Regions from separate parts of the Mycobacterium vicinigordonae genome, predicted to be linked through region 2. Evidence: predicted binding sites of a transcription regulator. Region 2 holds the regulator's gene; the other holds the start of a gene.
The links. Region 2 encodes HspR, which represses chaperone genes until heat shock. Its sites were predicted from a motif close to ANNTGAGTNNNNNNNACTCANNT; they were not measured.

Region 1 (7,073 bases), 2.5 Mb from region 2:
CCCAAGGCGACGCGCACGAACTTGCGGCCAAGCGCCCGGGCCACGCTCTCGCCCAGTGACGTCTTGCCGACGCCAGGCGGGCCGGCCAGCGCCATCACGGCACCCGACCCGCGGCCGCCGACCACCTGCAGACCGCGCTGCGCCCGGCGGGTGCGCACCGCGAGGTATTCCACGATGCGGTCTTTGACGTCGTCCAGTCCGTGGTGGTCGGCATCCAAGATTTGCCGCGCCGCCGCCAGGTCGGTGGAGTCCTCGGTCCGCACGTTCCACGGCAGGTCCAGCACGGTGTCCAGCCAGGTGCGGATCCAACCGCTCTCCGGGCTCTGGTCGCTGGCGCGTTCCAGCTTGGCGACCTCGCGCAGCGCGGCGTCACGCACCTTTTCCGGCAGGTCAGCCGCCTCCACCCGGGAGCGGTAGTCCTCCGACCCGTCCGGCTCACCCTCGCCGAGCTCTTTGCGGATGGCGGCCAGTTGCTGGCGTAACAGGAACTCCTTCTGCGTCTTCTCCATGCCGTCGCGCACATCCTCGGCGATCTTGTCGTTGACCTCGACCTCGGCCAGGTGCTCGCCCGTCCAGTCGATCAGGACGCGCAGCCGCTCTGCCACATCCACCGTTTCCAGTAACTGACGCTTCTGCACGTTGGACAGGTACGACGCGTAGCCCGATGTGTCGGCCAGCGCCGACGGGTCGGTCAGGCTGTTGACATAGTCGATGATCTGCCAGGCGTCACGCCGCTGCAGCATCGCCAGCAGCAATTTCTTGTACTCGGCGGCCAATCCCTTGACCTCGTCGGTCACCTCGGCGTCGGGGATCTCGGCCACCTCGACCCATAGCGCGGTGCCCGATCCCGTGACGCCGGCACCGATGTGCGCGCGCCGTTCGCCCCGCACCACGGCGGCGATCCCGCCGCCGCCGGGGATGCGCCCCACCTGCAGGATCTTTGCCACCACACCGTGTGTGGGGTAGCGGTCGTCCAACCGCGGTGCGATCAGTAGCTCCCGAGATTCACTGCCCTGAGCAGCGTCGACTGCGGTGCGTGCGGCGTCGTCGAGTGCGATCGGCACCACCATCCCGGGCAGCACGATCGGGTCCGTCACGAACAAAACCGGCACTGATTTGGCCTCAGCCATCAATTCCTCCCAAAGTTAAGTCTGCCCGACTCAACCCAGGCCCCGGGCAGTTTGTTCCCGGGCACCGCTCAATACCGCGACGCGCACATGAAAATTGTTAGGAAACGTTAGATGAACGAAAGTTGAACGTACACTGGACGGGCGCATCTACCGGAACACCGACAGCGAAGGGACGCCCGCACGTGATCACTAGGATGACCGTCGCCGTCATCGGTGTACTGAGTTCGTTCGCGCTCGGCGTGGTGCCAGCATCAGCCGAGCCCTCCGAGCCCCATCCCAACCCTTTCGGCGGTCTTGGCTGCGACTGCACGACCGTCCCCAGTGGAAAGCGGCCCGGCCTGACCACAGAATTCGATCGCGGAATCGGGTCGGGCCTGGCGGCCAGCCGCGTCAACCAGGGTCAGCAGCACTAGAGGGGCCCCAGCCGCCGCAGTTGGGTCACGTGTTTGGGCGATAGCTCCTCGAGGCAGGTCACGCCCAACAACGCCATAGTCCGGTATATGCCGCTTTCCAGGATCTCGATGGCGCGGGTAACGCCCGCTTCGCCGCCGGCCATCAACCCATATAGGTAAGCCCGCCCGATCAGCGTGCAGCGCGCGCCGAGCGCGACTGCCGCCACGATGTCGGCGCCGGACATGATGCCGGTATCCACCAGGATTTCGGTGTCCTTGCCCAATTCCCGTGCCACCGACGGCAGCAAATGGAACGGAACCGGCGCTCGATCGAGTTGGCGGCCACCGTGATTGGACAACACGATCCCGTCGACACCACGGTCGACCACCGCGCGCGCGTCCTCGACGGTCTGAATGCCCTTGACGACGAACTTGCCCGGCCACTGTTGCTTGATCCAGGTCAAGTCGTCGAAGGTGACGCTGGCGTCGAACATGGTGTTGAGGTATTCGCCCACTGTGCCCGGCCAACGGTCCAGCGATGCAAAGGCCAACGGCTCGGTGGTCAACAGGTCGAGCCACCAGTGCGGATGCGGTATCGCGTCGAGAACCGTACGCAGAGTCAGCGCCGGCGGGATGGCCATACCATTGCGCAGGTCGCGAAAGCGAGCTCCCGACACCGGGACGTCGACGGTGACCAGGATGGTGTCGAATCCGGCGTCGGCTGCGCGCCGCACCAACTGCATCGAGCGTTCGCGGTCCTTCCACATGTATAGCTGAAACCACTTGCGAGCCTGCGGGACAGCGCTCGCCACGTCTTCGATGGAAGCGGTGGCCAGGGTGGACATGGAGAACGGGATGCCCGCGGCGGCCGCGGCCCTTGCTCCGGCGATCTCGCCTTCGGTGTGCATCAGGCGGGTGAAACCGGTCGGCGCGATGCCGAACGGCAACACCACCGGCTGGCCCAGCACATCCCATCCGGCGGTCACCGCGCTGACATCGCGCAGGATCGTCGGATGAAACTCGATGTCGCGGAAGGCTTGACGGGCACGTGCGATGGACAGCTCGTCCTCGGCGGCGCCGTCGGTGTAGTCGAACGCTGCCTTAGGAGTGCGCCTCTTGGCGATTCGCCGCAGGTCCTCGATGGTCAACGCGGCATCCAGGCGGCGTTTGGTGCGGTTGAACTCAGGCCGTTTGAACTGCAGCAGGGGCGCCAGGTCGCGGACTCTGGGCACCCGTCGTTGGACCGCCATCAGCTCATCTAAGCAGTGTGCGACGGTGGTGTGATGGACTCCGCAACCGACCCCTACAACTTAAAGCGGTTCGTAGACGCGCAGGACCGGGTCTATGCCAACGTGACCGCCGAACTGCGCGCCGGACGGAAACGCAGTCACTGGATGTGGTTCGTGTTCCCCCAGTTACGCGGGCTGGGCCGCAGCCCGACCGCCGAGCGGTACGGCATCGCCTCGCTTCAGGAGGCCAGTGCCTATCTGGCACACCCCGTGCTGGGACCGCGGCTGCACGAGTGCGTAGCGCTGGTCAATGAGGTCCAGGGACGCTCGGCCGGGCAGATCTTCGGCTCGCCCGACGATCTCAAGCTGCGGTCGTCGATGACCCTGTTCGCACAGGCCGATGATGCCAATCAAGACTTCGTAGCGTTGCTGGACAAATACTTCAACGGAGATCAGGACCAGCTGACGCTGCAGCGGCTGAAGGTCAGTTAGGTTGCAGGATCCGCCAACCGTGGCCTTCGATCGTCACCTCGCCGACCACCTGTTCGGCGGGTGCCGTCGATCCGGCGATCAACCGCGCCTGCGGCATGCCGAGGTCCGGCAGGGTCAAGTGCAGCGCACGGTCATCGATGTTGAGTGCAACCAGTAGCGAGTCGTCACCGCGCTGGACGCGGTACACGTAGTGCCGGTTGTCCAGTCGTAGCGCGCTGGTGCTCGCCGAGTGCAGCCAGGGGTGGCGGCGGCGCAGCCCGATCAGGTATCGGTGCAGCTCCCAGGCCTGGGCGCCGGATTCGTCGAGTTGAATAGGGGGAGTGCCGAACTCGGGTCGTACGGCGTCGTCGCCGCCGAAGCGCTCCTCTTTGACGCCACGGAAGCCGAACTCGTCGCCGGCGTAGATGCTGGGGATACCGCCCACTGTCAGCAGGATCACCAGTGCGTGCGGCAGGTGTTCGGGACGTTGCAGCCTGCTCGCGATCCGGGTGACGTCGTGGTTGCCGATGAACGTCAGCGGCGCGAACGTCTCCTGGAAGGTGTTGTGGCGTGCCAGCGCGTGGTCCAGCTCGAAGAAGTTGCCGTCGTTGAGACTGCTCCAGATGGCCTTCCACAATTCGTACTGGGTGGCCGAGTCGAATCGCGCCGCCTTGACCACCGCGGCGTAGTCGCCGTGGATGAGCTCGCCGACAAACCAGGCGTCGGCGAAGCTGGCCCGGACCCTGGGCAGCACATCGGCCCAGAACCGTTGCGGCACTGTGTAAGCCGCGTCCAGGCGCCATCCGTCGGCGCCCCGCCCTAGCCAATGCTTCATGACATCGACTACGTAGTCGGCGACCTCGGGGTGGTCATGGTTGAGACCGATCAGACCCTCATGACCCTCGAAGGTGTCGCCGCTGAACCAGTCCCGCGACGCGGGATCCCGGTAGCGGGGAAAGTCGACACCGACGTGGTTGAATACGCCGTCGAGCAGCACCCGCAAACCCCGGCGGTGCGCCTCGCCGACGAGATGGTCGAAGTCGGCGTCGTCACCGAGGCGCGGGTCGATTCGGAGGTGATCGGTGGTGTCGTAACCGTGTGTGCGCGAGGCGAATATCGGGCCCAGTGCCATACCTGAGGCGCCCAGTTCGATGGCGTGGTCCAGCCAGCCGGCCAGCCGCCGAAGCCGGTGTTGATCCGGGTCCGGCGGCCGGCTGGCGGGAAACGCGCCGACGAAGCCGAGCGGGTAGACCTGCCACCAGATCGCGTGCTCGGTCCAGGATGGCATGTCTACGACACTACGGTCAGCCGACCGCCGCCAGGGTCTCCGCGGCCACGATCGCCTGCGCAACACCGGCGACGATCGCCGCCACCTTCAGCGCCTCCAGCACCTCTTCGCGGCTCACTCCCACCTCCCGCAGGGTGTGCTCGTGGGCAACCACGCAGTGCGAGCAGCCGTTGATCGAGGACACTGCGAACGACCACAGCTCGAAATTCGCCTTGGCTACGCCGGGGTTGCCAATGATGTTCATCCGCAGCCCCGGGCGCAGGTCGTCGTATTGCCCGTCGAGGAAACCGCGTCCCCGATAGAAGACGTTATTCATGCCCATGATCGAGGCAGCCCCCAAGGCGGCCTGATAGGCGTCCGCCGACAGGTTGTCCGCGGCCTCGGCGCCGATCTCCGCCAGTACCCGGGCATTTCGCGTCGCTGCGGCGCTGGCCAGCAGCGTGCCCCACAACCGCTCGTCGTCGAGCACCGTGCTGCGAGCGATCGAACCGAGGTTCAGTTTGAGGTCCTTGGCGTAGTCCGGCAGGGCCGCCTTGAGGTTCTCGATACTCATCATGTCTCCGTTCGGGCGTCAGGCCGAGGCCTTCAGCAGTTCACCGGCGTCCAGCGTCGGGTCGCCCTTGCGCCAGTTGCAGGCACACAGTTCGTCGGACTGCAGTGCGTCGAGCACTCGCAGCACCTCGTCGACGTTGCGGCCGACGGAGCCGGCAGTCACCGAGACGAACTGGATCTCGTTGTTGGGATCGACGATGAACGTCACCCGGTCCGCGACCCCGTCGGCGTTCAGGGCGCCGGTGGCCGTGACGAGTTCCCGCTTGATGTCCGAGAGCATCGGGAACGGCAGCTTCTTGAGGTCGTCGTGCTGTGCGCGCCACTGGAAGTGAACGAACTCGCTGTCGACCGATACGCCGAGCACCTGGGCGTCGCGGTCGGCGAACTCGTCGTTCAGCTTGCCGAACGCCGCAATCTCGGTGGGGCACACGAACGTGAAGTCCTTGGGCCAGAAGAAGATCACACGCCACTTACCCGGGTGGTCGTCGCTGGTGACGGTGGTGAAGTAGTCGCCGGGCTGCTGCGCGTCGACCTTGGACAGGTCTCCGCCGATCAGCGCGGTCAGCTGGTAGGAGGGAAACTGGTCGCCGATGGTCAGCAGGGACATGAGAGCTCCTTATTTGGATTGAATCAAGATTAGGTCGGCCACTACCCATGTTGCCCAACGCGCGACCTGAAGTAAAGGTGATATATAGCACTATATTGATAGGTATGACCGATAAGAGTTTTCAGCCCACCCTGGCCGGAATGCGGGCCTTCGTCGCCATCGCGGAGCGACAGCATTTCGGCAGCGCGGCAACGCTTCTCGGGGTCAGTCAGTCGACATTGTCGCAGGGCCTGGCGGCATTGGAAGCAGGGCTGGACATCCGCCTGGTGGAGCGATCAACGCGACGCGTCACCGTCACTGCCGAGGGTGCACAACTGCTGCCGTACGCGCGTGCGGTGATCAACGCAGCGGACGCCTTCACCGGCGTTGCCACCGCCAGCTCGGATCCGCTGTGCGGCCGCTTGCGGTTGGGGTTGATCCCCACCGTCGCACCGTATGTACTCCCAACGATCCTGACCGGACTGTCGGGCGAGTTGCCGGAGTTGACGCTGCAGATAGTCGAGGACCAGACTGCCCGGTTGCTGCGACTGTTGGGAGATGCGGCGTTGGACGCGGCGCTGATCGCGCTACCCGCCCAGACCGCTGGCATCGCCGAGATCCCGATTTATGACGAAGATTTCGTGCTAGTGCTGCCACCCGGACACCGATTGTCAGGCAAGCGCAGGGTGCCGACGACCGTGCTGCCGGACCTGCCCCTGCTGCTGCTGGACGAGGGTCACTGCCTGCGCGATCAGACCCTCGATGTCTGCCGACAGGCCGGGGCGCGGGTACAACCGGCCGACACCCGGGCAGCATCGCTGGCCACCGCGGTGCAATGCGTGGCCGGGGGATTGGGTGTGACGCTGATCCCGCACACCGCTGTCGCGGTCGAAACGGCGCGCACCAAGTTGAGCCTGGCCCACTTCGCGGCGCCGCGCCCGGGCCGGCGGATCGGGCTGGTCTACCGCGCCACCAGCGGTCGCGAGGAGCCCTACCGCCGGCTGGCCGGGATCATCGGCACAATGATCGCCGACGAGCACCAGGTGCGCCTGGCCGTCGAGCGGCCTGCCGGGCGCTTGTAGGTTCGTCCGCTATGGAGAAGGTGATTGCGGTATTGCGCCGGGCCGAGGCCGACGACGAGTGGTGCGCCCGGCTACGGGGGCCGGTTGCCGACCAGCTGGCGGAGCTGGGCCTGCCCGGCATCACGGTGAATGTCCGGGACAGTGCGGTGCGGGAGTCGTTGATAACGCTGACGACGCTGGATCCACCCGTTGCCGCGGTGGTGAACCTGTGGACCCAGCAGTGCTACGGCCAACAGGTAGCCGACGCGCTCAGGTTGCTTGCCGGCGAATGCGAGCAGCTGGCCGCCTATCTGGTCACCGAATCGGTGCCGTTGCCTGGCCCGAAGTTCGAACCCGGCTTGCG
Region 2 (7,073 bases):
CAACTACGCGACCGCGGCACTCGGCAACTCCGGGTTCTTCAACTACGGGTCGATGCAGTCGGGCTTCTCCAACCTCGGCGACGCCATCTCTGGTTTGTTCAACACCGGCAGTGCGACACCGGCCAACTTGTCGGGCTTCCACAACATCGGTACCAACCTGGCCGGCCTGTTCCAGAACGGCCCGAACGCGACCACGTTCAGCTTGGGTCTAGCCAACAATGGCTTCTGGAATATCGGCAACGCCAACCTGGGCGCGTTCAATATCGGCAACGCCAACATCGGCAACTACAACTTCGGCAACGGCAACATCGGCAGCTACAACTTCGGTGCCGCTAACATCGGCAGCTACAACTTTGGCCCTGCCAACTTCGGCAGCGGAAACTGGGGCTTCGGCAACTCCGGGCCGGCACTCACCGCGGCGCTGCAGAACATCGGGATCGGCAACACCGGCAGCTTCAACATCGGGTTCGGCAACACCGGTAATGGCAACATCGGCTTCGGCAACACCGGTGACGGCAACATCGGGATCGGACTGGTCGGCAACGCGCAGACCGGATTTGGCGGGTTCAACTCCGGCAGCGGCAACATCGGACTGTTCAACTCCGGCACCAACAACGTCGGCTTCTTCAACTCCGGCGACGGCAACTGGGGCATCGGTAACTCCGGCAGCTTCAACACTGGCATCGGCAACGCCGGCCTGGTCAACACCGGCTTCTTCAACACCGGCCAGGTCAACACCGGAATCGGCAACGCGGGCAACTACAACACCGGATTGTTCAACTCCGGCAACACCAACACCGGCAGCTTCAACCCTGGAAGTTACAACTCCGGCGACTTCAACACGGGCAGTTACAACACCGGCTACCTCAACTCAGGCAACTCCAACACCGGCGTCGCCAACTACGGCAATTTCAACACCGGTGCGTTCAACGGCGGCAACTACAGCAACGGGTTCTTCTGGCGGGGCGACTACCAGGGCTTGGCACATTTGCAGTACCAGAGCACCATCCCGGCGATCCCCTGGGATTACAGCATTGTCGGTGACATCGACATCCCGATCACCGGAACGATCAACGCCGTCACCCAAGACATGTTCACCATCTCGCAGTTCCAGATCCCGATCAGCCTAGAAGTCACCGTCTGCATCATCTACATCCCGTTCGTGGGATGTGTGCTGTCCGGGACATCCCCCCCAATTCCCATCAGTACCGAGACCTTGGGTCCCTTTACACTCAATCCGTCGGTGATCAACCCAGAGACGCCGTTGAGCTTCAACATCTCGTACCCGATCAACTTTGCCGACAACGGAACAGTGGGACCCTTCACCTTCGGCTTCGATTGGCAACAAACGCCCGGGTTCTTCAACTTCGGCACCGACCCGTCTTCGGGCTTCTTCAACTCCGGGGCGGGCGGCGCGTCGGGCTTCTTCAACTCTGCCAACGGCGCAGTCTCAGGCATTGGCAACGCGTTCAAACAGATCTCCGGCGCGTTCAACGGTGCGGGCCCGAACCTTTCGGGTTTGCAGAATAGCGGCACGCTCGAATCCGGCTGGGCGAACATGGGCAACTTCATATCGGGCTTCTTCAACACGACTATGCTCAACATGATGACCCAGGCGTTCGTATCCGGTGGGTTAAACTTCGGCCGCGACCTGTCCGGATTCTTCAACAACATCATTTAGCTCGCTCACCCGCTACGCGGGCTCCGCTCACCGACCTCCACCCATGGCGCCGCTCGCTCGCCCGCTACGCGGGCTCCGCTCACCGACCTCCACCCATGGCGCCGCTCGCTCGCCCGCTACGCGGGCTCCGCTCACCGACCTCCACCCATGGCGCCGCTCGCTCGCCCGCTACGCGGGCTCCGCTCACCGACCTCCACCCATGGCGCCGCTCGCTCGCCCGCTACGCGGGCTCCGCTCACCGGCGCGGTTGCCAGACGACGAGGGCGGTGTTCTTCGGCACCACCGCAAGCTCCCGACGCTGACTGGCCCGCAACGTCGCCAGCTCTTCGGACAACTCCTTGAGCCGCGACTGCAGTGCTTCGACGTGATTGGTCAGCTCGATAATCCGTTTGATCCCAGCCAGATTCACGCCTTCGTCCTGCGACAGGCGCTGCACCTCGCGCAGCAGGTCCACGTCATGCTCGGAGTACCGCCGCCCGCCACCGGCGGTGCGCTGCGGGCGGACCAGGCCCAGCCGGTCGTAGGTGCGCAGGGTCTGCGCATGCATACCGGCCAGCTCGGCGGCCACCGAGATCAGAAACGTTCGCGATCCCTCTTTATTCGAAGCCATCAGCGGTTACCTGCCCAACCTGCACGCGGGTCGAACCCGCTGGACCGCTCGGCCGCGGCATAGGCTTCGAGCGCCTCCTGCGCAGGGCCTTCCACGTTCGGCGGAACGGCCACCTTGACGGTCACCAACAGGTCGCCGGCACCGCCGCTGCGCTTGGGGACCCCGCGTCCACGCACCCGCAGGATGCGGCCATCGGCCGTGCCCTTGGGTACCCGGACACCGACCTTGCCGTCCAAGGTAGGCACCGAAAGCGTTGAGCCCAAAGCCAATTCGGTGAAGCTGACTGGCACGGTGACGGTCAGGTCGTCGCCGTCACGGCCGAACACCTTGTCCGGCCGGACATGAACCGTGACGTACAAATCCCCCGACGGCGCCCCCCGCAACCCGGCTTCGCCTTGGCCGGCAAGCCTGATCCGCTGCCCGTCCTCGACACCCGGCGGGATCCGCACGTTGATCGTGCGGGTGCGGGTGGTGACGCCGGTGCCTTTGCACTCCTCGCAGGGATGTTCGATGATCGAGCCGCTGCCGCGGCACTCGGTGCAGGGTTCGGAGAAGCCGAACGCGCCCTGGTTGCGGTTGATTACGCCGGCGCCGTTGCAGTTGGGGCACACCTTGGGGCTGGTGCCCGGACGTGCGCCGCTGCCATGACAGTTGGTGCACGGGGCCGGGCTGGTCAGCCGCAGCGGCATCGCGACGCCCTTGGCGGCCTCGACGAAATCCAGTTCTGTCTCGGTCTCCAGGTCGTTGCCGCGGCGGGGCCGGCTGGGTCGCGGACTGCCGCCGCGCCCGAACAAGCCACCGAACAGGTCGCCGATGTTGGCGCCGCCGGATCGACCTGCGGCCTCGAACAAGTCGTTGAGGTTGAACTCGGCGCCGTCGCCGCCACCAGCGAAGCCACCGAAGCCACCCGTGTCGAAGCGGCGACCACCCCCGAAACCACCGCCGGCGAACAGCCGGCGGGTTTCGTCGTACTCCTTGCGCTTGGCTTCATCGGACAAGACGCTGTACGCCTCGGACACCGCCTTGAACCGGTCGGCTCCGGCGGGGTTCTTGTCCGGGTGCAGATCGGAGGCAAGCTTGCGGTAGGCCGTCTTGATCTCTTTGGCGCTGGCATCAGAGGAGACGCCGAGCTCCTTGTAGAAGTCCTTCTCGACCCACTCACGCTGGGCCATTTCGCGTCACCTCCTCAGCTCTCTCGTTGATTGTGTGTGTTAGTCACCGGAGTCGTCGGCGTTATCACTCGTGTCGCGGGAACCGGTTTTGTTCGCCTCGCCCGCTACCGTGTCGACCACTCCGACCATGGCGTGCCGCAGGACCTGCTCACCGAGCTGGTAGCCCTGCCGCATGACGGTGCCGATCACGGGCTTGGAGCCCGGCCCACCGTCACCTTCGTGCTGCACGGCTTCGTGCAGTGCGGGGTCGAAATCCTCGCCCTCGACGCCGAATGCCGTCAGCCCGAGCCCGGTCAGCACGTTCGTCAGCTTGTCCGCGACCGATTTCATCGGTCCCGACTCCAGATCGCCGTGCTTGCGTGCGCGGTCGAGATCGTCGAGCACGCCCAGCAATTGGCTGACGACGCTGGCCTTGGCCCGGTCGGCCGCCACCTGCTGGTCGCGCAGCGCCCGCTTGCGGTAGTTGGCGAAGTCGGCTTGCACGCGTTGCAGGTCGCCGAGCAATTCAGCGGCCTTGCCTGCCTCTTCCGGCGATTCGCCGGCGGACGGCCCGCCCAGCGCTGAACCAGGTCCAGCGCCGGGGAGGTCGTGCCGCACTTCACCAGTCTCGGGGTCGATCCGCCGCTTGTCGGTGACCGTTACCGGTTCCTGTTGCTGATTCCCGTCGGTCACTTGGACTCCCGGTCGTCGTCAACCACCTCCGCGTCCACGACGTCGTCGGCCGAGCCGGCTTGGTCAAAGCCGCCACCAGCCTGGCCGCCTGCCGCGGCGCCCTCGGCCTGAGCGGCCTCGTAGATCGCCTGGCCAAGCGCCTGCGACTCCTGGCCGAGCTTCTCCATGGCCGCCTTGATCGCGCCGATGTCGTCGCCGCCCAGAGCCGTCTTGGCTTCTGTTACAGCGGATTCCACCTTGCTCAGCGTCTCCTCGGGAACCTTAGAGCCGCCCTCGGCCTCACGCTGTTCCTTGACGAATTTCTCCGTCTGGTAGACCAGCGTCTCGGCCTGGTTGCGAACATCGGCTTCCTCGCGACGCTTGCGGTCTTCATCCGCGTGCGCCTCGGCTTCCTTGATCATCCGGTCGATCTCTTCCTTGGAGATGCCGGAGCCCTCCTGGATGCGGATCGTGTTCTCCTTGCCAGTGCCCTTGTCCTTGGCCGTCACGTGCACGATGCCGTTGGCGTCGATATCGAACGTCACCTCGATCTGAGGAACCCCGCGCGGGGCCGGGGCGATACCGGTCAGCTCGAAGCTGCCGAGCAGCTTGTTGGCCGAGGCCATCTCACGCTCACCCTGATAGACCTGGATCTGCACCGACGGCTGGTTGTCGTCGGCGGTAGTGAAGGTCTCCGACCGCTTGGTGGGGATCGTGGTGTTGCGCTCGATGAGCTTGGTCATCACGCCGCCCTTGGTCTCAATACCCAGGCTTAGCGGCGTAACGTCAAGCAGCAGAACGTCTTTCACTTCGCCCTTGAGCACGCCAGCCTGCAGCGCGGCGCCCACCGCGACGACCTCGTCGGGGTTGACGCCCTTATTGGGCTCTTTGCCGCCGGTCATCTCCTTGACCAGCTCGGTGACCGCGGGCATGCGGGTCGAGCCGCCGACCAGCACCACGTGGTCGATGTCGCTCACCGAGATACCGGCGTCGGCGATAACCGACTGGAATGGCTTGCGGGTGCGGTCTAGCAGGTCCTGCGTGATGCGCTGGAACTCGGCGCGCGTCAGCTGCTCGTCGAGGAACAACGGGTTCTTGTCGGCGTCGACGGTGATGTAGGGCAGGTTGATCGAGGTGCTCTGCGAGCTCGAAAGTTCGATCTTGGCCTTCTCGGCGGCTTCACGCAGCCGCTGCATGGCCATCTTGTCCTTGGTCAGGTCGATGCCGCTGGTGCCCTTGAACTTCTCCACCAGCCAGTCCACGACGCGCTGGTCCCAGTCGTCGCCGCCGAGGTGGTTGTCACCGCTGGTGGCGCGAACCTCGACCACGCCTTCGCCGATCTCGAGCAACGACACGTCGAAAGTGCCGCCGCCGAGGTCGAAGACCAGGATGGTCTGTTCCTTTTCGCCCTTGTCCAGGCCGTAGGCCAGCGCGGCCGCGGTCGGCTCGTTGACGATGCGCAGCACGTTGAGGCCGGCGATCTGGCCGGCATCCTTGGTGGCTTGGCGCTGCGCGTCGTTGAAGTATGCGGGCACGGTGATCACCGCGTCAGCGATGTCTTCACCCAGGTACGCCTCGGCGTCCCGCTTCAGTTTCTGCAGTACCCGGGCGCTGATCTCGGGCGCGGTGTAGTGCTTTCCGTCGATGTCCACCGACCAGTCGGTGCCCATGTGCCGCTTGACTGAGCGGATGGTGCGGTCGACGTTGGTGACCGCCTGGTTCTTGGCGGGCTGGCCAACCAGCACTTCGCCGTTACGCGCGAACGCGACGACGGATGGCGTCGTCCGCGAGCCCTCGGAGTTGGCGACGACTACTGGTTCGCCACCTTCCAGAACCGCAACGACGGAGTTGGTGGTCCCGAGGTCGATGCCGACCGCACGAGCCATAGTGATTCCTCCTGAATATCTTGAGCTTCTTTACTGCACTATGCTGAGTGAACCCCGCTCAAGCCTGCTCCGGCTGCGCCTTGCTGTCAACCGAGACCTGAGTCTGGTGCACTCAACTTGTCGATCATGCTAACGGTAGGGCCGTGAAGTTTGTTCCCGGGGCGGGCAAAGGGCGGCGGCAACGGTCGGCGGGGTCTCGATCAGGCCGTCGGATGCCCCAGTGAGCAGCACCAACGCCTCGGGCTCGGGGCTTCTGTCATGGCGCGCCGAGGGCGGCGAACCGGTTGAGCGCGTCGACCCCGTGGGCGGCCATTGCGCCGCCGGACTCGTGGCCCATCCCGGCCACGATATAGAGCCGGGACGCCGGCCATGCCCGGTGCAGGTGCCAGGCGACATCCGGCGGGCCGCTGACGTCGAGCCGTCCGTGGATCAGCACCGCCGGAATGTCCGCGACCCTGGTGACATTGTCGAGAAGCTCGGTTGGGCCGCGCCAGGCGGCGTGGCTCCAGTAGTGAGTAACCAACCGCGCGAAGCACATTCGGAAATCGGGGGCGGCGTTGACCAGCCGGGGACGCGGCTGCGGCCCCAGGTTGATGTGAGAATCCTCCCACTGGCACCAGTCCAGAGCAGCCTGCGCCCGAACCGCCGGATTCGGGTCGTTCAGCAAGCGGGAGTAGGCCTCGATGAGGCTGCCTGCCCGATCGGCTGCAGGCACGGCGTCACGGAATCGAGCCCACTCGGCGGGAAACAATCTCCCGACGTCGCGAGTGATCCACTGCACCTCACGCGCTGTGGTCGTCGTGACCGCGGTCAGAACCAACGCCGTCACACTCTCCGGGTGTTGCTCGGCGTAGGCCAGCGCCAGCGTGGTGCCCCACGACCATCCGGCCACCACCCAGCTATGCACCCCCAAGTGGCGGCGAAGAAGCTCAATGTCAGCGATCAGGTGGTCGGTGGTATTCGTGCGCAAGTCGACCTCGGGATCACTGGCGTGCGGGGCACTGCGTCCGCAGCCCCGCTGATCGAACAGCACCATCCGATATTTGTTCGGATCGAAGAGCCGCCGCATTCCA

Region 1: the regulator HspR is predicted to act here: its motif matches at 1,144-1,166, upstream of lon (endopeptidase La).

Annotation. Positions count from the first base shown of each region.
Region 1 covers NZ_CP059165.1:3,304,349-3,311,421, forward strand. The annotation lists gene lon (endopeptidase La) at 1-1,130, opposite strand, end outside; gene H0P51_RS14890 (hypothetical protein) at 1,313-1,543, shown strand; gene H0P51_RS14895 (alpha-hydroxy acid oxidase) at 1,540-2,772, opposite strand; gene H0P51_RS14900 (DUF1810 domain-containing protein) at 2,806-3,243, shown strand; gene H0P51_RS14905 (alpha-amylase family protein) at 3,236-4,510, opposite strand; gene H0P51_RS14910 (alkyl hydroperoxide reductase) at 4,527-5,063, opposite strand; gene H0P51_RS14915 (peroxiredoxin) at 5,082-5,669, opposite strand; gene H0P51_RS14920 (hydrogen peroxide-inducible genes activator) at 5,774-6,730, shown strand; gene H0P51_RS14925 (EthD domain-containing protein) at 6,742-7,073, shown strand, end outside.
Region 2 covers NZ_CP059165.1:801,833-808,905, reverse strand. The annotation lists gene H0P51_RS03420 (PPE family protein) at 1-1,681, shown strand, start outside; gene H0P51_RS03415 (heat shock protein transcriptional repressor HspR) at 1,917-2,291, opposite strand; gene dnaJ (molecular chaperone DnaJ) at 2,291-3,463, opposite strand; gene grpE (nucleotide exchange factor GrpE) at 3,503-4,135, opposite strand; gene dnaK (molecular chaperone DnaK) at 4,132-6,000, opposite strand; gene pip (prolyl aminopeptidase) at 6,257-7,073, opposite strand, start outside.